3 regions of the Holdemanella hominis genome follow, and region 1 is predicted to be linked to each of the others. Evidence: predicted binding sites of a transcription regulator. Region 1 holds the regulator's gene; each other region holds the start of a gene.
What was found. Region 1 encodes Rex, which represses fermentation and respiration genes when NADH is low (regulators of the CRP and FNR family bind a similar motif). Its sites were predicted from a motif close to GTGAANNNNTTCAC; they were not measured.
Positions count from the first base shown of each region.

Region 2: a site for Rex is predicted at 1,906-1,919, ahead of pta (phosphate acetyltransferase). Genes of this name have one in related genera too.
Region 3: a site for Rex is predicted at 2,478-2,491, ahead of gap (type I glyceraldehyde-3-phosphate dehydrogenase). Genes of this name have one in related genera too.

Region 1 covers NZ_JACRWH010000035.1:12,044-20,016, reverse strand. The annotation lists gene H8911_RS08335 (ABC-F family ATP-binding cassette domain-containing protein) at 1-1,449, opposite strand, end outside; gene H8911_RS08330 (hypothetical protein) at 1,459-2,745, opposite strand; gene asnS (asparagine--tRNA ligase) at 2,803-4,158, opposite strand; gene H8911_RS08320 (redox-sensing transcriptional repressor Rex) at 4,391-5,026, opposite strand; gene H8911_RS08315 (hypothetical protein) at 5,124-5,723, opposite strand; gene H8911_RS08310 (TIGR03905 family TSCPD domain-containing protein) at 5,716-5,964, opposite strand; gene H8911_RS08305 (Gx transporter family protein) at 5,951-6,460, opposite strand; gene H8911_RS08300 (NusG domain II-containing protein) at 6,457-6,813, opposite strand; gene H8911_RS08295 (hypothetical protein) at 6,813-7,334, opposite strand; gene whiA (DNA-binding protein WhiA) at 7,327-7,973, opposite strand, start outside.
Region 2 covers NZ_JACRWH010000012.1:16,960-24,932, reverse strand. The annotation lists gene mgtE (magnesium transporter) at 1-782, shown strand, start outside; gene pta (phosphate acetyltransferase) at 869-1,840, opposite strand; gene H8911_RS04640 (ABC transporter substrate-binding protein) at 2,095-3,801, shown strand; THF riboswitch at 3,856-3,953, shown strand; gene H8911_RS04635 (folate family ECF transporter S component) at 4,022-4,573, shown strand; gene H8911_RS04630 (flavin reductase) at 4,588-5,205, opposite strand; gene H8911_RS04625 (MarR family winged helix-turn-helix transcriptional regulator) at 5,264-5,695, opposite strand; gene H8911_RS04620 (bifunctional folylpolyglutamate synthase/dihydrofolate synthase) at 5,747-6,907, opposite strand; gene H8911_RS04615 (uracil-DNA glycosylase) at 6,944-7,603, shown strand; gene H8911_RS04610 (TIGR02679 domain-containing protein) at 7,587-7,973, opposite strand, start outside.
Region 3 covers NZ_JACRWH010000006.1:10,026-17,998, reverse strand. The annotation lists gene H8911_RS03090 (phospho-sugar mutase) at 1-656, shown strand, start outside; gene H8911_RS03085 (pyridoxal phosphate-dependent aminotransferase) at 710-1,876, opposite strand; gene H8911_RS03080 (Lrp/AsnC family transcriptional regulator) at 1,876-2,370, opposite strand; gene gap (type I glyceraldehyde-3-phosphate dehydrogenase) at 2,563-3,576, shown strand; gene H8911_RS03070 (hypothetical protein) at 3,711-3,887, shown strand; gene H8911_RS03065 (hypothetical protein) at 3,880-4,560, shown strand; gene cysS (cysteine--tRNA ligase) at 4,632-5,963, shown strand; gene H8911_RS03055 (Mini-ribonuclease 3) at 5,963-6,349, shown strand; gene rlmB (23S rRNA (guanosine(2251)-2'-O)-methyltransferase RlmB) at 6,346-7,062, shown strand; gene H8911_RS03045 (hypothetical protein) at 7,138-7,734, shown strand; gene rpmG (50S ribosomal protein L33) at 7,779-7,928, shown strand; gene secE (preprotein translocase subunit SecE) at 7,938-7,973, shown strand, end outside.

The DNA of each region.
Region 1 (7,973 bases):
ATATTTTTCTAAAGCGGATTCCAAAGCTTCTTTCGCCGGAATATCTAAGTGGTTTGTAGGTTCATCCAATAATAAAACATTATCATGCTCTAACATTAATTTTGCCAAAGCCAATCGAACTCTTTCTCCACCCGACAAATCATTCACTTCTTTAAAAACTTCATCCTGTGTAAAAAGGAAACTTGCTAACGTATTACGAATCTGTGTTTGTGTTGCATCCGGATCCATATCCCACAATTCATCCAATACATTCTTATTCGACTTCATCTGAGCACTTTCCTGATTGAAATACCCTACATCAATTTGATGGCCAAATTTAAAGCTACCTGATATCGCAGGCAGTTCTTTCACCAAAGTCCTGATCAAAGTTGATTTACCTATTCCATTAGGACCAACGATAGCCATTCTTTGTCCTTGCAATAATTGAAAAGAAACATCAGACAGCACTTTATCATAACCAACCTGTAAATCTTCCACTTCAAGAACCTGCTTACCACCTTTTCTTGCGCAAGTAAACACAGCCTTCATCTGACTTGTATCTGAAGTACTATCTTCAATTCTATCCATGCGATCTAAATATTTCTGCTTACTCTTAGCAAAAGCGGCCTTATTCTTTTTATAGCGGAATTTTTCAATCAAATCTTCTAAACGATGAATCTCTTGTTGCTGACGAATATACGCTTCATGATTCTTTTTTAGATATTCATCTTTTGCCTTCAAATAATGCGAGTAATCCCCCACATATCTTTGAGTTTTACCAAACTCAATTTCCACGATTTCATCTACAACATGATCCAAGAACATTCGGTCGTGACTCACTAAAACAACCGCGAAAGGATAATGCTTCACATAATTTTCAAGCCATTCAATAGCTGCAATATCCAAATGGTTTGTCGGTTCATCCAATAATAAGATATCTGGTTTTGTCAATAACAGTTTAACCAGCGCAATTCTCGTTTTTTGTCCAGAACTAAATTCACACAATTTTTTATTTAAATCACTTTCATCAAACTGAAAATGAAAAAACACATTCTTTAATTCCACCTCGTATTGATATCCATTCAATGCCTCAAAACGTGTCTGCAATGCATCATACTTTTCAAGTTGCTTCTCACTTGAATCCGTTTTAAGTACTTCTGCCTGAGCATTTAACTGCTTTTCCAATTCTCGAACCTTGTCAAAAGCCGTTAAAAGTTCTTCATACACTGTCTTTTCTTCGTCCACAAAAGTAATCTGTGCCAAATACCCAACATTTGTACCATTTAAAACCATACGAGAACCCGAATCATAGTGTTCCAGTCCACATATAGTTTTCATCAATGTTGTTTTTCCACAGCCATTACGACCAACCAACGCAATCTTTTCATTATCACGCACTTGAAAGTTAGCACCTGCCAAAACTGTTTTTGCTCCAAATGACTTTTGTATATTACTTAATTGTAACTTCATACTATCACCCTAAATTTCAAAATATCTAACAATACCTTTCACCAAAGTTTTCGCTATCGCATCCGTATTGTCGTTAAAATAAGCAACACTTTGAGAATTCATTGCGCTCGCATATGAAAAGTATAATCCATACATCCCAAAGACATCTTTATATTTTGCATTTCTCATTTCATCACCATAAACACCAGTGTATGTTGCTCTTCCACCAGTTTCTCTTAATTGTGGGTAAAGTTCATATTTTTTTACTTCACCCTTTTCATCTTCGGCAAATGAATCATATAAAACTCCATTTTCCTGCGTACTGTTCGTTCTAGCCGCATACAATGTCAAGCCACTTTGATCCATATAATATGAGATTGTATTAGCCAACCCACTATTTGTATATGGACTTGCCATCATATAAGGCGCATCTACATTTTCATCATAGCTTGCACCCAAGGCAATATATAATTTAGCCTTTGCCTTATAACCACGAGCCGGACGACCATCTGCACCATAATATCCAGGCGTTTCGTTTTCTTTACGCAAGATTTTTACCTTTAATCCCTTTTCTTCTAATTCTTTTTTTAATTTTTTCGCAAATTCCATGGAAGAAGTTGGTTCATCTAAAATTGATGTACTTGCACCATAATCTACTGTATTCGAGATGTAATTCATCGCATTTCCACATGGATCGATCACTACATCATATACATTGGATTTTGGGATATGCTTAGTGACAATAATAAACGTATAATTTTTCTTTAAATGAATATCATACTCTTTTAATGCCTCTTTATCTGCCACAAACGTAATATCTTTCACCTTTTTATTGCGACGCATTGTCGTGATTGTCTTTGCCTTAAATGCATCGTCAAAATAGATACGCTCCTTTTCATAATGATCATATGTATATAGTTCATAAATTCCTTCTTTTAAAGAACCTAAATCAATACCTGAATCCACTTTTCCATTAAATGTAAAACTTGTAATGGCATCATTCATAACATTTCTTAGAACAATGTTATTGCCTTGCATTTTATCCATTTTCTTTGTACCATACTCATCTTTATACAAAGACAACGTCTCCCCATAAACTAAATAATCACTGAGTCGATAAGACCCATCAAAACTTGTCTCCACCTTTTTTCGCAGCTTTTCAACATCCACTGTATCCAAATAAGATTGTGACAACTTATCTATTTCAGTTGGTCTTGATACATATAAAAAAACACAGACAACCACAATAGCGATAGTAACAACCCCGACGATCATCGTGCTTAAATTTTTATTATTAACTACTCTTACTTTTTTCATACCCCTTATTTATATCACACAAAAAAACAGGTATCAACGAGATACCTGTTTAATTCATTAGAAAATTAAATTTCTAGGTGTACGTGGATATGGCTGAACATCACGAATATTCGCAACACCACTTAAATACATCAACATACGGTCAAACCCAAGACCAAATCCTGAGTGCTTGCATCCTCCAAAGCGACGTAAATCTAAATACCATTGTAATGTCTCTTGTTCCATTCCAATTTCTTTCATGCGATTCACTAACACATCATAACGCTCTTCACGTTGAGAACCACCAACTAATTCTCCAACATAAGGAACTAATAAGTCACATGCTGCAACTGTCTTGTTGTCATCATTGACACGCATATAGAATGCTTTAATATCCTTTGGATAATCTGTTAAGAAAACAGGACCATTTACGACTTTTTCGCAAATATAACGCTCATGTTCACTCTGAAGATCCATACCCCAGAAAATATCCTGGTTTTCAAATTGATCTTTTGCTTTTTCCAAATATTCAATAGCCTTTGTATAAGTCATTCTTTCAAAGTTAGAGTTTGCAACATGAGTCACACGTTTAATACATTCTTTATCGATCATTGATGCAAAGAATTCCATTTCTTCTTTAGCATGTTCTAAACAATAGTTGATACAATATTTGATCATTTCTTCAATACAATCCATGTTATCGGCTAAATCCGCAAACGCAAGTTCTGGTTCAATCATCCAGAATTCAGAAGCGTGACGAGTTGTATTTGAATTTTCTGCACGGAAAGTTGGACCAAAAGTATAAACATTGCGATATGTTAATGCGAATGGTTCAACATGCAATTGTCCAGATACTGTAAGTTGAGCATGTTTACCAAAGAAATCCTTGTCATATTTTGCATCTTCACGAGTTGTAACTGTAAAACATTCACCAGCACCTTCTGCATCATTACCAGTGATTTCTGGTGTATGTACATATACGAATCCGCGATCCTGGAAGAATGTGTGAATTGCCATACTTAATACACTTCTTAATCTAAACATAGCATAGTATGTATTTGCACGAGGACGTACATGAGGAATTTCACGCATAAATTCAAAACTGTGACGTTTTTTCTGCAATGGATAATCGTGATCACATAATCCTAAAACACTAATACTTTCGGCTTGAATTTCAAATAGCTGTTTTGCATCTGGAGTACATACAAGTTTTCCTGTTACTTCCATAGCTGAACCTGTTGTAATTTTTGATACTTCATCAAAGTTTTCTAAGCTATCCGCATATACAACCTGCACATTCGAAAAAGTTGTTCCATCATTCAACGCAATAAATCCAACTGCCTTTGAATTACGATTTGTACGAACCCATCCCTGCAAAGTAATACTTTGTCCATCGTACTGTTCAAATGTTTCTTTTAATTTTTTTACTAACATAGTTTCTCCCTTCAAAATAAAAAAAGTTCCTTAATTAAAAGGAACGATTATTACCGCGGTACCATCCTGTTTCATCACACGTATGTATGCACTCAATTGGAATTTAACGCATTCCACACGTTACTGTCTACTTAATTTCTCCAGTACGACTCCACAGGTGTTATCAATCCAAACTTGCACTGTCTATTTTCACCTAACAAGACTCTCTTTACATGTTCGTTTTGGACGACTTCTATTTCTGCGTCTTTGTTTCTAATGAATTTGTAATAAATACCAATTCTTGTATTGATGATACCACATCAATACTTTTAATGACAACCCCTTTTGGGACTAAAAAATGTTGATGCGTAAAATCAACGATACCATTAATTCCACACTGTACTAATTTATCTACTGTTTCTTGTACATCATGTGAAATTGTTAAAATCGCAATACGACATCCTTCAGGAATCTTCGTATCTAACTCCGACATCGGATATACTTCGACACCAAATTGTGTTCCACACTTAGCTGGATCCACATCAAATGCACATGCGATTTCACCAACAACATAATCCCATTTATTATAATTCATTAACGCACGACCTAAGTTACCAGCACCAACTAAAATTATTTTTTCATCAAAATCAACGCCTAACTGACTATTAAATATTTCAATCAGTTTATCCACATCGTATCCGTAACCTTGTTTTCCAAGATTCCCTAAAAAGGAGAAATCACGACGAATTGTTGTAGGTTCAATATCTACAAAGCTCGATAATTCTTTGGACATAATTCGTTCAACGCCATTTTTTTGAAGTTTACGTAAAGCTTTTAAATATACCGGATACCTCTGTAAAGTTGCTTTGGGTACATTTCTATTCTGCATTTTATCACCCCACGCATTAATAATATCATATTTGTGATATATTTAACAAGTTAACTTGTGAAAAAATTTAAAAAACAAAAAAGTCGATTACTCGACTTTAGAAAATGGCTTGATCCACCTGCAACAACGTTGAATCCACATCTTGAAGAAGTGTTTGAATTCTTGAATTATAAAAATAAGGAACACCCTTCTTTTTCGCGAAATACAATACAAGCGCCCACAAAATTACTAGTAAAACAAATGAAACCCTAAAAGAAATGTGAATCAAAAGAACAAACACAAGTAAAAACACAATATACGCAAGTGTGTCTAATAAGATAAATCGTTGAAATATATTTTTCAGTGTAATCTGATAATAATCTCTTTTTCTAGATAGAAAAGCTTTCGTGATAGAATCATATTCCTCATTAAATTCCATCTTACTTAAATCATCCTGATTCTCTTTATGTTCTTTATAAAATACAACTTCCTGCATTCTTAAAAGACAAAACAACATGGCCTGCTTATTTTCATCTTTCGAAAACTTTTTATAATACAATTCCAACAACTTTAAATAATCATTATCCGAAATTGATTTTCCAACCATATTTTGTGCAATGACTTCTAAACGTTCTGTTAATACATCTGAAAATACAAGAATGTTATTTTGAGCACGTCTTTCAATTTCTTTTAAAGCCCCAAGAAAATGATCAGCCACGATATGCCTTAAGCGCACATGCGATTTGATCTGGACAAGATGTTGGCTTATTTCCACATGTTACTCCAGTCAAAGTATCGATAACTTCATCTACACTTCTTCCCTTCAATAAACATCCAATTCCCTTTAAATTTCCATTGCATCCACCAATGGCCTCAAAACTCTTAAGAATTCCATCTTCAATTTCAAAATTGAATTGACGACTACAAACACCCTTTGGTGTATAACTATATTTTTCCATAATTTCCTCCATTTAATCGGTCTAAAACCTTTCTACATACTACTGCTATTAATATACCACTCACAATGGACAATGCCAAAAGAATTGGTAAAAACAACTGCATAAAATACTGTTGGTAAATCCAAGTAATTGCGATTACTTGTCCTATATTATGAAAGCTAGCTCCAAGTATACTTACGCCATAAATCGAAAACACCTTACTTCGATACGCTAAGATCATCGCAATACAAGCCAAAATACCACCGCTTAACGAAAGCCAAAACGAAACAGAAAATAACATTCCCTGCATTAAGCTTGACAAAATGATACGAAGCAACGATACATAAGCCAATGATTTTTCATCATACATATAAAGTGCAAATAAGCCAGCAATATTTGCCAAGCCAATCTTATATCCAGGAACAATCATAAATATACCTATAAAGCTTTCTAAAAGCTGCAACAAAATACCGACCGCGACCAAGAAAGCTAAAATTACACTTTTCTTGACCCTCATTGTATCACCGTATCCTGACTGGCTTCTTTTTCAATTTTTACCACTGTCTCATTGGGCAAACATACAATGGGAACATTGGCATCCGAAACATAACCTTGTTTCGAACAATAATGATGTGGACTCTTTTCTTGTGTAACACGCACTTTTTTCTGTTTAACCTCAATATGCACTTTTCCAAGCTTTCCATTTACGACATACGTTTTATCTTTTGATAAATCTATACGTAAAACTTGTTTTTCCTTAACATATACACTCGCATACACATTTTCATTTTCACTAAAAAATAAAGGAACACATAGTACTACCGCTACGATCATAATGCATACTATCAGAATTTTATCTGCCTTTTTCATTATTGAACGACCACACTTACATTTTTCGTGACTGAATTTCCAAAACGATCACTGATTTTTACTTGTACATCCTGTGTTGATGCAGTGGACGTATCAACATTAGCTTCAAAAGTAACTCCCGATAGATCTGTTGCATGAAAATAGGAATTCCAATCAATATTCTGTCCAACCCCAATTGTGATTTGACCCACTTCACTTGCACATACTGGAGCCGTTGTATCTTTAACTTTTATCACAAAAGGATACTCTTTACTCCCATCCACAATCGCAAAGTCATATTCACCAACAACCAAATAATCCATTCCAGATGTCATAAAGCGATTATTTTTCTTATCTACCCCAACACTTTTTGAAACAACTTTTAAACGAGATGAAAAAGTCGCATTCTTTAAATATAAAGTTGGATTGGCATAAATATCTTTTCCAAGTTCAATCGTGAACATCGACTTTTTTAATTGAACCCCCAAGGAACATGCACACAATAAGAATGATAAGCTTATAATTCCTATTTTTTTAAGCATCCAATTCCTCCTTTAATTCTGAAGCCATCTGCTTCACTTTCGCTAAGCGATGCTTCATTCCAGATTTTGAAATATCTTCACCAAATTCATTTTTACACTCTAAACACAATTCATTTAGATTGGCCTCCGGATACATCTTGCGAATTTGCATCGCATGCATAATTTTTTCTGGAATCACAATATTTTTGGCATGACTCTCCAAAAACTCAATAGCCTCTAACTGCGATTTGGCAGCCTTTAAACTCTTTACCTCATTGGCAACCTCACAATTATCGAGGCGCGTGATCTGATTATAGAAATCTCTTTGAATTCTAGAATCCTCAAATTCAAACAACGCATTCGAAGCATTACATAAACGTAAGAAGTCTGCAATTTTATCTCCAGCTTTTATATATACCACATAAACACTTTTTCTTTCGATGACTTTTGCCGGCAAATAAAAACGCTGCATTAATTTTTGAACACTTAACGCTAAATCTTTTTCCTGACTCGACATTTCTAGATGATAATTACTCGATTTTGGTGAGTTGATACTGCCACTAGCCAAAAAACACCCTTGCAAATAAGCTCTAGCCATCTTTTCAGAACGAACCATTTTTACGCTTGGTGTATAACGCAAACCTGAATCAGTTAAAATCT
Region 2 (7,973 bases), on a different contig from region 1:
ATGATGATGAAAATATCACAAATCTAATGAATACGAACATTATTTCTGTACACACTCATACAGATCAGGAGCAGGTTGCTCACTTATTTAGAAAATATGACTTGATTGCGATGCCCGTACTTGATAGTGATGGATGTCTTGTTGGTATTGTTACATTTGACGATGCCATGGATGTTATGGTTGATGAAACCAACGAAGATATTTCTCGTATGGCTGCCATGGAACCCAATGAAAAAACATATTTTGAAACTACGGTTTGGCAACAAGCAAAACACCGTATCTTATGGCTACTTGTCTTAATGTTTTCTGCCACAATCACAGGAAGTATTATCACCCGATATGAAAATGCCTTCAGCGCCGTACCATTACTAGTATCTTTTATTCCAATGTTGATGGATACAGGTGGAAACTGTGGATCACAGAGTTCAACTTTGATTATTCGTGGTTTAGCTTTGGGAGAAATTCATTTTAAAGAAATTTTTAAAGTTATGTTTAAAGAATTTAGAATTTCACTTGTTGTTGGATTTATTTTGGCTGCAGCTAATGGTTTACGTATTTTCATTCAATACCAAAACTTTAATATCGCAATTGTCATTGCCCTTTCATTAATGATTGTTGTTATTGTTGCAAAATTAATTGGTTGTATTCTTCCATTATTTGCAAATAAGATTGGTGTAGATCCAGCTATTATGGCCAGTCCATTAATCACAACAATTGTAGATACTTGCTCTATTCTAGTTTATTTCAATATTGCAGTACATGTTTTTAATATCGTAGTTTAAGAGATGAGAAATCATCTCTTTTTTTCATAGCACGAAAAAAAGAACCTCAATTGAGATTCTTTTATCGAAAAATATAATTATTTAAATTAGATATCCATATCTTTTTGAGCAGCAGTTACAATAGCCATCTTGTAGATTTCATCTGAAGTACATCCACGAGATAAGTCATTGATTGGCGCGTTCAATCCTTGTAAGATTGGTCCAACTGCTTCATATCCACCTAAACGAGCAGCAATTTTGTATCCAATATTTCCACTTGACAAGTTAGGGAAAATAAAAGTATTTGCATGTCCAGCAACTTTTGAATTAGGAGCTTTTAAACGAGCAACTTCTTCACTTACTGCACAGTCAAATTGCATTTCTCCATCAATATCAAAATCAGCAATACGACGCAAACGATCACTTGCTTCAGTCATCTTAGCAACGCATTCACCTTTTGCACTACCCATTGTTGAGTATGATAATAATGCAACTTTTGGTTCTACACCAAATTGACGAGCTGAGTTAGCTGTTTGCATAGTGATTTCTACTAAATCATCTGTATTAGGGTTAATGTTGATTGAGCAGTCACCCATGATCAATTGAGATTCTTCTTTAATTAAAATGAAGCAAGAAGAAACTAATTGGTTTCCTGGAGCTGTTTTAATCAATTGTAATGCTGGACGTACAGTATCTGCAGTAGAGTATGTAGCACCACCTAATAAACCATCGGCATATCCCATTTGAACTAACATAGTTCCAAAATAGTTTGTACTCTTCAATGCTTTACGAACTTTTTCTTCGTCCATTTTACCACGACGTAATTCGACCATTTTGTGGACCATTTCATCCATGTGATCAAAGTTATTTGGATCGATTTGTTCGATTCCTTCAACATTTAAACTATTCTTTTGTGCACAGCCAGCAATTTCTTCTGGAGTTCCTAATAATACTGGGCGTACAACATCATTATTTTTCAAATCAATAGCTGCCTTTTGTACACGTGGATCCCAACCTTCGGTAAATACGATTCGTACTCCCTTTCCTTGGACCTTTTTTTCTAATTCATCAATAATCATAACTTTAACTACCTCTTTTCTATCAAAGTATAGTCCAAAAATGCTTTATTTACCACAAAAACAATGTGAACTTTTTCTCATAGTTTATCTACAAAATCTGTATACATTAAATAACATATTGTTTATATATCGTATACATTATGTATAAATTGTAATTATTTTACACACAAATGTAAATTAATGTAAATTTTACTTGCATTTTTCATTGTAAAGTTTTACACTAGTGACATCACAAGAAGGGATAGGTGCAAATTATGAAAACAAGTCACTATTTAAAGAAGGCCGGTGCCGTATGTATGGCAGCTGCAATGATGACTGGTTGTGCTGGTGGATCATCTGGTGCAAATGGTAAAACGTTGACAGTTGGCTTAAACACAGGTTTCAATGGAATTTTCTCTCCATTGTATTATCAAACTGTATATGATGATTACGTTATTGAAATGGTTTATCAAAGTATGTTGAGCTATGATCGTGATAATCAATTACAACCAGAACTTGCTACTGAACAACCAACTATTAGTGAGGATGGATCAACATTAACATTCAAATTGAAAAAAGGAGTGAAATTCTCTGATGGATCTAAATTGGATGCAGATGATGTTGTATTGACATTTACAGCTATGGCTGACCCAAGCTATACTGGTCGTTTCTCAACGTATGTTGATTACTTAGAAGGTTATAAAGAATATCACGAAGGAGATGCCGAAACTCTAAGTGGTGTTGAAAAAATCGACGATTACACAGTTGCCTTCCACTTGGCAACACCAAGAATCGACGCGATAAGCCAAGTTGGTACATTCCCAATCATCTCTAATTCACAATTCAAAAAATACAAAAAAGGTGATACAAAGATGTTTGAAGACAAGGCTAGTAAACCAATTGGTACTGGACCATATGTATTGAAAAACTTCCAAAAAGATTCAGCCGCCACATTTGTTAAGAATGATAAATTTAAAGCTGAAGATGGAGAATACCAAATTGATAATGTTGTAATGAAGATTTGTGATACTTCAACAGAACTTCAAGAACTTCAAAAAGGAACTGTTGATTTATTACCACAAGCTGATAACGCTGATAAAGTTGGTACTGCAAGTTTAGATAAGAACTTAACTTACAACAACTACGCATCAAGCTCAATGCAATACTTTATTTACAACTGTGAAGCTGGAGCCACTGCAGATCCTGCTGTACGTCAAGCATTAACTTATGCGATTGACCGTCAATCATTTGTTGATAGCTACTACTCATTCTCTAAAGGAAGTAAAGATGTTAAGAAAACTCAACCTGGTTTCGTTCCAGTATTAATGGCTAACCCAATTTCATCACAATTAGGTGATATCATTACTGGTAAAGAAAAAGATGACAACATGACTTACTATGATTATGACATCGAAAAAGCTAAACAAATCTTAGACGATGCTGGTTGGACTGTAGGAAGTGATGGAAAACGTGAAAAAGATGGACAAAAATTAACTGTTCGTATGGTTTCTACAAAAGGTAAAGATCAATTAGATACAATACTTCCAATGCTAGAAAAAGCTTGGGGCGATGAACTTGGCGTTGATTTCAAGACAAACTTAAGTGAATTCAACACAATGGTTGCAACAGTTCAAGGTGATGATACAGTTAACGATTGGGAAGTATCTTACATGGGATGGCAATTTAGTTCAGGTGATGACACTGGTATCAACTTATTATGCCAAACTGGTCAAACAGATAACACAGCTCGTTTATCAGATCCTGATTTAGATGCATTGTTAGATACTGCATTACATACAACTGATCAAGCTGCAAGTACTGCTGCTTATAAGGAAGCTTATGAAAAAGTTTCTGCTTTATGTCCATATGTAGCAATCAATGGTTTAAGTTACTATGATCTATACAACAAAAAGATCAAAAACTTAGATACAGCTGCATTGTATGACTTCGTTAAAGCGTTAGACAAAGCTACAATTGAATAACAATTAAAGAGATCTGTTGACAGATCTCTTTTTAATACATATAATTCAATTACATACAGAGTAAAAATATGTGCGTTAAGTGTCTTTAACACGGGGAGTTGGTTAAGGAACGAAAAGTTATTCTTGCGGTACATATTTTGCATCCCGCTGTTGTGATCGAAAAAATTAAAGACTTTCTTTTTTTGTATCGCAATATGGAAAAAAGGAGGTCTTTTTATATATGAATCAATACTTTGTAATGTTAAAAGAAAATGCACGCTCATTAAAAAACGTGCGTGTTATCGTAGGTGTGGCATTATTTTTTGCCCTAAATGTTATTCTTAACTTGTTTGGATCCATCCAAATCACAAACCAGTTAAAAATAGGCTTTGCATCCATTGCGATAGCTGCTAGCTGCTTACTTTATGGACCCATTCCAAACTTAGTGCTTGCACCATTATTAGATTTAGTCAATTACATGGTTAAACCTGTGGGTGCATATTATCCGATCTTTATGATTTCAACTATGGCAAGCGCATGTATTTTTTCAGCTTACTTCTATAACTGCGAAAGAATCACTTGGGTTCGCGTCATCTTATGTCGAATAACATATGATGTAGTTGTCAGTTTATTTCTAAACACACTATTTACATCTATGTTGTGGGGAACTCCATTCTTAGTTATTGCGAGTCCTAAATTAATCAAAAACTTAATTTCATTACCATTCCAAGTCGTTATTTTATATTTAGTAATGAAAACATGTATTCAATTAAAGCCAAAGGTGAACCGTTAATAGGTCCACCTTTTTTACTGCAATTTAAACATGTCTTTTTTAGCTCCACAAACTGGACATACATAATCATCTGGTTCACTTTCAAAATCATCACCATCATATACATATCCACAAACACTACATACCCACTTTTCTTCTTTTCTGTATGTAGGTGCTTTTGCCGGTGCGCTTTGTTTTAATACATTATGATAATATGCATAGGTCATTGGTTTACCAGAATCACCTTTCTTGGCATCAACGACTTTTGCCAAGAATACAAAGTGTGTTCCTGCATCCATCTGACTTTGTACTTCACACATCATGTATCCTAACGCATCATCTACAACAGGCAATTCTCTAAACAAATGATGATTCAACTTCGCCCACTTATCTTTATCTTTTCCTGTTTGAAAACCTAAATCCGTAATCACTTGTGAATCTATTGTTTCAGGCAAGATTGATAAAGAAAAATACTTATTTTTTTCAATCAAAGAACAAGTATAATTATCCTTGTTCATGCTCAAGGCAATTAGCGGTCCTATCGTAGAAACCTGAAATACAGTATTCACAATACATCCGCATTCGCGCATGCCGTCTTTTACACCCACGGCATACATACCATAAGAAAGATCATACAAAACTGTGTTGTCCATAAGAACACCTCCCTTGTTACTTCTATTGTAGCAAGTTTAATGGTTATATGCTATATAACTATTCTTCTTTTTCAACACACTTCTGTAATTTACTCATCGTCTGCTTCAAGCTTTTCATTTCTTCTACAGACACATCATTAAATAATGTTTTATTGATTTTACCAATCTCTTCATCAATAATCTTTAAAATAGGTTTACACTCGCCTGTGAGTTGTAAATGGTGTATTCGACTATCTTTTTCATCTATGCAAGTACAAATAAGTCCCTTTTTTTCCAACGAATCAACACTTCTAGAAATCAGAGTCTTTGAAACGCCTAACACCACTTTTAATTCCGTACTTGTTGTAATAGTTGAATTATTCTTTAAAACAATCAAGATAGATATTTCATTTGGTGAAAAATTAAATTCTTGAAAACTATCTTTTATTTTTTTTGCATAATAATCCCTCATTTGATTGGATATACGCAAAAACTCCTCAATCGTAAACATATTATCGCTCCAGTCTCAACAGAACAATTCTAAGCGCTAAAATAGGGTGTGTCAAACATTGCCCCATTTTTCTAATACTTCTCCTACATAATATAGAGAACCACATAATAAACTGTCTTCTTTTGTATCTAAAAGTCTTGAGATCAACTCATCCACTGTAATAATAGGATACCCTAATTTTTCTAATGGATATAGACGAGCACTCGATATTTCTACTAATGTAATGTCTTTACTAATGGATTGAAGTAATTCAATCATATGCGGTGCATCCTTCTCTTTTAATACCGAAAAATAAATCTTTCCTGTAAAATCCTTCAAAGATTGTGTCAACGCTGTTATTCCATGTACATTGTGTGCTCCATCTAATAAAACCAATGGATCTTTTCTAAGAACCATATATCTGCCTGCCCATTTAAAATGATCAATTACCTGTTGAATTTCATTTTCTTCGAGCCAAATTCCAAGTACATTCAACGTTTCTAATGCTAGAGATAAATTTTTAGCCTGATATAACGGTGGATTCAAATGAAATGTCATACCATTCCATCTCAATACATCAGTTTCTTGACAATCAATAAAACATAATGGTGTTTTCATATAATCTGCAACAAGCTCCATTACTTTTTGACATTCCGGTTTATCTTCGGTTGTCAGAGCAGGAACATTTGGTTTAAATACACCTGATTTTTCATAAGCGATTTGTTCAAATGTATCCCCTAAATATTCCGTATGATCAAGTCCTACATTAGTAATTAAGCAGGCTTCATAATCCAAAGCTGTTGTCGCATCCAAACGACCTCCCATCCCAGCTTCAATAATGCAGTAATCAACTTGTTGTTCAATAAAATAGGCCATTGACATCCATAGATCCATTTCAAACATTGTCATCTTATGTAATAAGAATAACTCTTCATATTGATCATAGATTCTTTCCCAATCAGCTAAAGTAATACATGTATCATTCACGCGTATTCTTTCTGTATGATGAATCAAATGTGGAGATGTAAAAACCCCTACTTTATATCCTTTTTTCATCAACAAATCTCTTAGCCAAATTGAAGTACTTCCCTTTCCGTTTGTACCAGCTACCTGAATCTTTTTTAAGGCTGTATGATTTGGTATTGCATCCGTTAACCATTGTCTGAATTCTAATAGGTCATGGTTTTTTCCACGACAATTTTCCATTTTATTAATTTTCTCTTGTACATTCATGGTATTATTATATCACTAAAGAAAGAAGTGAATCACATGATTATGCATAATGACTGGGATCAACTGTTTGATCAAGAAATACAAAAAGATTATTTACTAAATTTACGATATTTTTTAGCTGAGGAATATAAAACAAAAAATATTTATCCTGCAAAAGAAAATATTTTTGCAGCCTTTAAAACAACTTCTTTAAAAGATACAAAAGTTGTTATTTTAGGACAAGATCCATATCATGGTCCAGGACAAGCTCAAGGTTACTCATTTAGTGTACCAAGCAACTTTCCTTTACCTCCATCTTTACAAAACATGTATAAAGAACTAGAAAATGAATATCAAACTCCTGTACATCGCACGGGTGATTTGACCGACTGGGCTAAACAAGGAGTACTATTAATGAATACTATCCTTACAGTTGAAGAGCATAAGCCTTTATCTCATCAAGATAAAGGCTGGCAGAATTTTACAAACGAAGCTTTAAGATGGATCAATGAAAAGGATGGTCCTGTTGTATTTTTATTATGGGGATCCAAGGCTATTCAATCTAAGAAATTACTGACAAATCCAAAACATTTAATTCTTACAAGTCCTCATCCTAGTCCTTTAAGCGCTTATCGTGGTTTCTTTGGAAATAATCATTTTAAGCTTGCGAATGAATATCTAGTTAAAAACAATGAAACGCCTATCCAATGGATATAGGCGTTTTTTTAACATCGAATCTAAAGCTATTGTAATATTCCTCAATCATATTTTCTTGATATCCAACTCTGTTTTTATTTTCATTAATACATTTTCCAATTCGAATCAATGTCTCATCTTTTAAAGCATCTAACATATGCATTCTTTGATCTGCTGCCTGCTCTTTTGATTTTGAAATTTCGTAATGCCTTACATCATAACACCAAAGTTTTATACTAGGATATCTTTGTTTAATTTTATCAGCTATCAATAATCCTTCTGGATCCATGTCTCCACTGTAATAAGTCTCAACATTCGAATTCACCAATATGTCTAAAAGAAGATAGGCTGAATAATTCAATTGTCCATTCGTACATACTAAGCCAATCTT
Region 3 (7,973 bases), on a different contig from region 1:
TTGTTACAAGTGATCTAGGAGAAAAAGTAGCTTCTGATTATGGTGTTACAACAGAAAAAACTTTAACTGGATTCAAATTCATTGGTGAAAAAGTTGCGAAATATGAAAAAACGCACGAAAAGAACTATGTATTTGGATATGAAGAAAGCTATGGTTCATTAATTAAACCTTTCGTACGTGATAAAGATGCTCCTCAAGCTTGTTTAATGCTGGCAGAAGCTTGTGCATTCTACAAAGAACAAGGTAAAGATTTAGTTGATGTATTAGATAGCTTGTATGACCGTCATGGTACATATGAAGAAAGTCAAGTTGCGTTATCATTAGCTGGTGAAGCTGGTGCTAAGCGTATTAAAGAAATCTTAGCTAACTTAAGAAAAGAGGCTCCAACACAAATTGGTGGCACAAAAGTGGTTCGTAGTGAAGACTATAAAGAATGTGTAATCAAAGAAGGGGATACAGTAACTGAACTTACTGGATTCACTAAATCGGATGTATTAAAATACTATCTTGAAGATGGAAGCTGGATTGCGGTACGTCCTAGTGGAACAGAACCAAAATGTAAATTCTACTATTGTATCAAGGGAGCTTCAAAAGAGGATGCTCACAACAAAACGGTTCATTTCCAACAGGCAATGGATGATTTGATTGCCAAGTAGTATTAAAGGATGTCAAAATGGCATCCTTTTTTCTGTTTATTTGAAAAAAAGATCTAGACTGATTTGTCTAAATCCTTCAAGAATTGTTCTAAGCGAACAACAGCTTCTTTAATGTGATCTATGCTATATGCATAAGAGATACGAATGTATCCTTCACCACTTGGACCAAAGGCGTTTCCTGGAACACAGGCAACTTTTTGTTCTTGTAGTAATCTTTCGCAGAATGTTTCGGAATCAAGGCCTGTCGATTGAATATTACAGAATACATAGAATGTACCATGAGGCATATTTGTCTTTAGTCCCATACGATTGAGTCTGTTGACTAAGAAGTTTCTTCTTTTTAGATAATCATCTTTCATCATCAATACATCATCATAGCCGTTTTTAATGGCTTCGATACCTGCGTATTGAGACATAACAGGAGCTGACATGATCACATATTGGTGAATCTTATTCATAACAGAAGAAAGTTCTTTGTTGGCCATACAATAGCCTAGACGCCATCCTGTCATCGCATATGCTTTAGAAAAACCATTTACGACAATAATTTGAGATTTGATTTCGTCAAATTGGGCTAATGATGCAAAAGGCTGATCAAAGCTTAGTTCGGCATAGATTTCATCACTCACAACATATATACCTGATTCTTTGATGATATCAACAATTTTTGCGTAGTCCTCTTTTGTCATGACACCACCTGTAGGGTTGCTAGGATAATTGATGATCATCGCTTTTGTCTTTGGTGTGATGACTTTCTTTAAATCTTCTGGAAAAATTTTAAAGTCATTTTCTTCTTTTAACTGTAAAGGGACAACAACACCATCACTTAGTGTAACACTTGGTGCATAAGCAACGTAGTTAGGGTCTAATACAATAACTTCATCGCCAGGATTCAACAGGGCACGCATACATAAGTCAATGGCTTCACTACCACCAATTGTGACAATAACTTCATTTTCAGGATCATATGTTTGATTGTAATGTTCCTTATGGAATTTACAGATTTCTTCACGAAGCTCCAACAATCCACGATTGGCTGTATAGTGAGTATGTCCAGTGCTCATGTAGTGAATCGCGTTTTCACAAATGTGCCATGGCGTAGCGAAATCGGGTTCACCAACACCTAAAGAGATAACGCCTTCCATTGTGTTTGCTAAATCAAAGAATTTACGGATTCCACTTGGATTGATAGATGTTGCTTTTGTAGATAAACTCTTCATTATGGAGTCACAACCAATCTTGATTCTTTATCTTCTGGTTTGTCAATCATGACAATACCACTTTGCTTATATTGTTTTAAGACAAATAATGTCTTTGTGGAACGAACATCTTCAACACAGGCAATCTTATCTGAAACAAAGCGAGCCACTTCAAACATGGTTTTACCTTGTACTAAACATAAGAAATCACAATCTCCACTTAATAGATACATTGTATCTACTTCTGGATAGTTGGCAATCAATGCTGCTGTCTTGTCATAGCCTCTATTTCTTGTAGGTGTACAACTTACTTCAATATATGCTAAAACTTTTTGATCTTTTAACGCTTTATTGTAGTTGATAATTGTGTGATAGCCACAAATAATTTTGTTTTTTTCTAAAGATTGAATCTCTGATTTTATACTTGCTTCATCTTCATTCAAAATATCCGCTAGATCTTGTGAAGTTAGACGAGCATTATTTTCTAGTAAATCTAGGATTAAACTTTGGTTCATTTTTAATTCCTCCTTTTGAATATAATAGCACAATTAAGGTTATGTAAAAAGTGTGAAAATGCTTGAGAATGAATTGTAAATAGTCTAATATATAAGTGTTGTTAGTTGTAAAAAGTTTTACTTGTTAGAGAATTGACAAATCAACAGTAGGCTTTTATAATAACAATGGTATTTAAAGGAGGATTTACTGACATGACAGTAAAAGTTGCGATTAACGGTTTTGGACGTATCGGACGTTTGGCATTCCGTCAAATGTTTGGTGCTGAAGGCTACGAAGTAGTAGCTATCAATGACTTGACTAGCCCTAAGATGTTAGCTCACTTGTTGAAATATGATTCAACTCAAGGAACTTACGCTAAGGCTGACACAGTTGTTGCTGGTGAAAATTCAATTACAGTAGATGGAAAAGAAATCACTATCTACGCAGAAGCTGATGCTTCTAAATTACCTTGGGGTGAATTAGGCGTTGACGTAGTATTAGAATGTACAGGATTCTATACTTCAAAAGCTAAAGCAGAAGCACACATTAAAGCAGGTGCTCGTAAAGTTGTTATCTCTGCTCCAGCAGGAAATGACTTACCAACAATCGTTTACAATGTAAACCACGAAACATTAAAACCAGAAGATACAGTAATTTCTGCAGCTTCTTGTACAACAAACTGTTTAGCTCCAATGGCTAACGCTTTGAACCAATTAGCTCCAGTTAAATCAGGTATCATGACTACAGTTCACGCTTACACAGGTGACCAAATGACATTAGACGGACCTCAACGTAAAGGTGATTTACGTCGTAGCCGTGCTGCTGCAGTTAACATTGTTCCTAACTCAACAGGTGCTGCAAAAGCTATCGGATTAGTTATCCCTGAATTAAACGGAAAATTAATCGGATCTGCTCAACGTGTTCCAACTCCTACAGGATCAACTACTATTTTAGTAGCTGTTGTTGAAGGTGACGTAACTGTTGATCAAATCAACGCTGCTATGAAAGCTGCTACAACTGAATCGTTTGGATACACTGAAGAACAATTAGTATCTAGTGATATTATTGGTATGCGTTACGGATCATTGTTCGATGCAACTCAAACAATGGCTCACTCATTAGGTGACGGAACTACTCACGTACAAGTTGTTTCTTGGTACGACAACGAAAACTCTTACACAAGCCAAATGGTTCGTACAATTAAGTACTTCTCAGAATTAGCTTAATAATTGTAAGACTTTTAAAGGAATCCAATAGGGTTCCTTTTTTTTGTATACTTTACTAAAAAGTGCAAATCAAAACCTTGAAATAAATATATAAATCATGTATTCTAACCTTTAGAGATTGTGAGGTGTTAGCGGTGGGTATTCGACATCGTTTGACGGATTCTGAGCGTGATGATTTAACAAAAGATGTAGACGATTTAGATGCTGTTTACATGGAAAAATTAAGAAAAGATGGAATTGACGAAGATTTATTAGCTCAGTTTCGTGATTTAACTTTAGAATTAGAAAAGGATAAGGAACAAAATGGATAGTAAGACAATGAATGTAATGATCATAATTATATTGACATTAGTATTTATCTTAGTGCCAATAATTATGAAAAAAGTTGTATGGAAGAAGTTATTAGTTCAATTGAACAATGAACAATATGACGAATTCTACAAAACATTAGATACAGGAATATGTAAATTCTCATATCAGGCATTTAACCGTGAGTATATGCGATTAAGTGGCTATTTGGCACAAAGAAATGATACGAAAATCGAAGAACAATTTGAATTGTTGAAAAATATGCGTATTTCAAATAAACAAAAGGCTAGTGTCGCAACTCGTGGATTTTATTATTATTTAGAAAAAGGAAAAATCAAAAAAGCAGAGGGCATGCTTTCTTATGGAAAAAGCTATGTTGATGAAAAGACATTCAAGAATATGCAGATTCAATTCAGCATATTAATGAAGAAAGAAGCCAAATATATTGATGACTGTAAAGAAATTTTAAATGGTATGTGGGATGGTAAGTCAGAACTAGACAACAATAAAAAATTCCCTGTTGGAACCATTCAATATTTAATTGGGCTTCAATATTCTTATTTAAAAGATGTGGATCATATGATGGAATACTTTAATCCTGCATTAGAAAATTTAGCAGGTACACCATATGAAGAAGATATTCGTCGTATCATGACTAAATTACATGTAGGCTGACCATTTGGTTAGCTTTTTTTTTCATGTTTTGTATTGTATAATAAAAAATATGAATTGGAGGACATTTTATTATGAAATTATATAATAGTTATTCTCAAACCATTGAAGAATTAAAACCAATCGAACCAGGAAAGATTTCCATGTACGTATGTGGACCAACGGTCTATAACTATCCACATATTGGAAATGCTCGTCCTATCGTTGTATTTGATACATTAAAAAAAACATTGTCTGCACAAGGTTATGAAGTGACTTTTGCTTCAAACTATACAGATGTAGACGATAAGATCATTAAAACGGCTATTGAACAAAATGTTACTGAAAAGGAAATCACTGACAAATTTATTGTTGCCTATAACGATGTACGTAAAGGTTTACATGCAGATCTTCCAGCCTATGCACCTCGCGTTACAGAAACAATGGATCGTATTATCGAATTTATTGATAAGATGGTTAAAAATGGTTCAGCTTATCAAGTGAGAGGCGATGTTTATTTCCGAGTTAATAGTGATAAAAAATATGGAGAACTGTCTCATCAAAGTATTGATGATCTAATGGTTGGTGCTCGTATTGATGAAAATGAAAAGAAGGAGAATCCATTAGATTTTACTTTATGGAAAGAGACAACGGAAGGAATTAAATGGGATTCACCTTGGTCAAAAGGACGTCCAGGATGGCATACAGAATGTGTGGTTATGATACAGGATGTATTTAAGAAAACATTGATTGATATCCATGGTGGTGGTTTAGATTTAAAATTTCCTCACCACGAAAATGAGATTGCCCAATGTGAAGTATGCAACGATACACACTTGGCAAATATCTGGGTACACAATGGTATGATCAATATCAACGGTATCAAGATGTCAAAATCATTAGGTAATGTATGGTGGGCTAAAGACTTGATCGCAAACCATGGAGGAAACTTAACTCGTTGGTTGATGATTTCTACACATTATCGCGCTCCACTAAACTTAAATGAAGAAGCATTTTCAACTTCAAAGAAAGAATTAGATAAGATTGCAGCTGCTTATAAACAGGCTTGTGTAAAACTTGCTTTATCAAATGCTAAAGAAACAACTGCGTTTGATGAAACGTATACTTCATTTATTGATGCATTAAATGATGATTTAAATACACCTAATGCGATCAGTGTTGTTTATGAAGTCGTTAAAAAAATCAATCAGGCGGTTCGTCAAAGAGAAATCGATGTTGAAAATTTAGCTGTTTTAGTACATACATTAGAAAAGATGCTTTATATTTTAGGTATTGAATTTGATAAGATTACAATGAGTGAAGAAGATAAAGAAATGTATCAAAACTGGAGAAGTGCAGTTAAAGAAAAAGATTTTGAAACAGCGGATACACTTCGTGCTGCATTGATTGAAAAAGGAATTCTGTAATGGAAATTGTAACGGAAAATGCGACAAGTCTAGCATGGATTGGTGATGCCGTTATGTCTTTGGCTGTGCGCGAACACCTTCTAAGTTTAGGGTATCGCAAGGCCCATGTTCTTCAGAAGAAAAACGCTGTAATTTGTAGTGCTAAAGGGCAATCTGTTATGTTGAATACAATGATGGATGAAGATTTCTTTACCGAGGATGAGAAAATGATTCTTGCACGTGGAAGAAATGCGACGATTCATTCAAAGGCTAAAAATGCGACACACAAAACATACTTAGAAGCAACCGCATTAGAATCTATGTTGGGATATTTATATTTATATGGACATCAGGATAGACTTAAGGTTTGTCTAGATAGAATAATTGATATAGGGGACAGTCTATGATCGTATATGGAAAAAATGTGTATTCTACACTTCAAAATGATCCGGATTCAATCGAAAAAGTATATGTACTTCAGGGATTGAAAGACGCAAAGCTTTTAAAATCGATTCAAAAATCAAATTTAAAGGTAGAGTATTGTAATCGTGCAAAATTAGATAAAATTGCGAATTCGACACATCATAATGGAGTTGCGGTAAAAGTAAGTGAAATTGAAACATATAGTATTGAAGAATTAGTTAGACGAGCTAAAAAGCCTGGCTTATTAGTGGCTTTGGACGGTGTTCAAGATCCACATAATGTAGGTGCTATTTTAAGAACTTGTGATTGTACGGGTGTTGATGGTGTCATCTTGACGAAACACAATAGTTGTGGATTAACTCCAACGGTTGTTAAGGCAAGTACAGGAGCTGCTTATACTGTACCTGTTTCGATTGTGACGAATTTATCGCAGACATTAAGAAACTTGAAACAAGAAGGATATTGGGTTGTTGGTACAGATATGAAGGATGCAAGAGAATATCGTGAAGGTATGTATGATTCACCAACTGTATTAGTTATAGGATCTGAGGGTCAGGGTATTTCAAATCTTGTAAAGAAACAATGTGACTATATGGTGTATCTACCAATGGTCGGAAGTATCACTTCATTAAATGCGAGTGTTGCAGCAGCTGTCTTGATGTATGAGGTATACAACCAAAGAAATCCAATCAAATAAGTCGATTTTTTATAAAATCGGCTTTTTTAATGTCTTTTTCACATTGCCTCGTTATAATGGATTTAGGTGATAAAGATGAATATATATGAATGTATATACATGGTTCAAATGAATGATTTTACAGAAATGAAAAATTTGATTCAGTACTATAGACCTATGGTGACGGACATATGGGCGGATGTCTTTGTACGAAAGACAAACACAATTCTTTGCGAAAAAGAAGAATTCTATCGTCATGCCGATTTATTGTTGTATCATTGTATATTTGAATATCGAATGGATCGTGCACTTTCGTTTTCAGGATTTTATAGGCGTTGCACTAAAAATAAGGCCTATGATATTTTGCGTCATAGCATAAGAAAGCAGTGTTACTCAAATCAAACCTGTATTAGTTTAGACCAAAGAATTCGTGAGGATACAAAACTATACTATGGTGATGTGAACATGTTCGATTCATTAGAAGTTCATGATGTTGTTTTAGATAAACTCATGTGGGAATATACAAAAAATCGTATAAACCGTGTTTTTGGTAAAGATTATGTACAGATCATTGACTATCGAATGGAGGGCTATACTTTAAAAAATATAGCGGAAGAACTTGGCTTAAGTGCTTCAAAGGTAAGTTTTATGTTTGAAAAGGTAAAAAAGTGGTATACGACAATTGACAGTTGACTGGATAAAATGGTACATTTATTGAGTTAAGGAGCGTGAAGGAATTGGCAGATAAAGTTGTTTTGACGTGTACAGAGTGTTTATCAAGAAATTATACGACCCCAAAGAATAAGAAGACCAACACGCAACGTCTTGAAATTAAAAAGTATTGTCCAAAGTGTGGCAAGCATACTTTGCATAAGGAAACAAAGTGAGGAATCCATATGAGTAAAGAAAAAAAAGAAAGAACATATTCACCA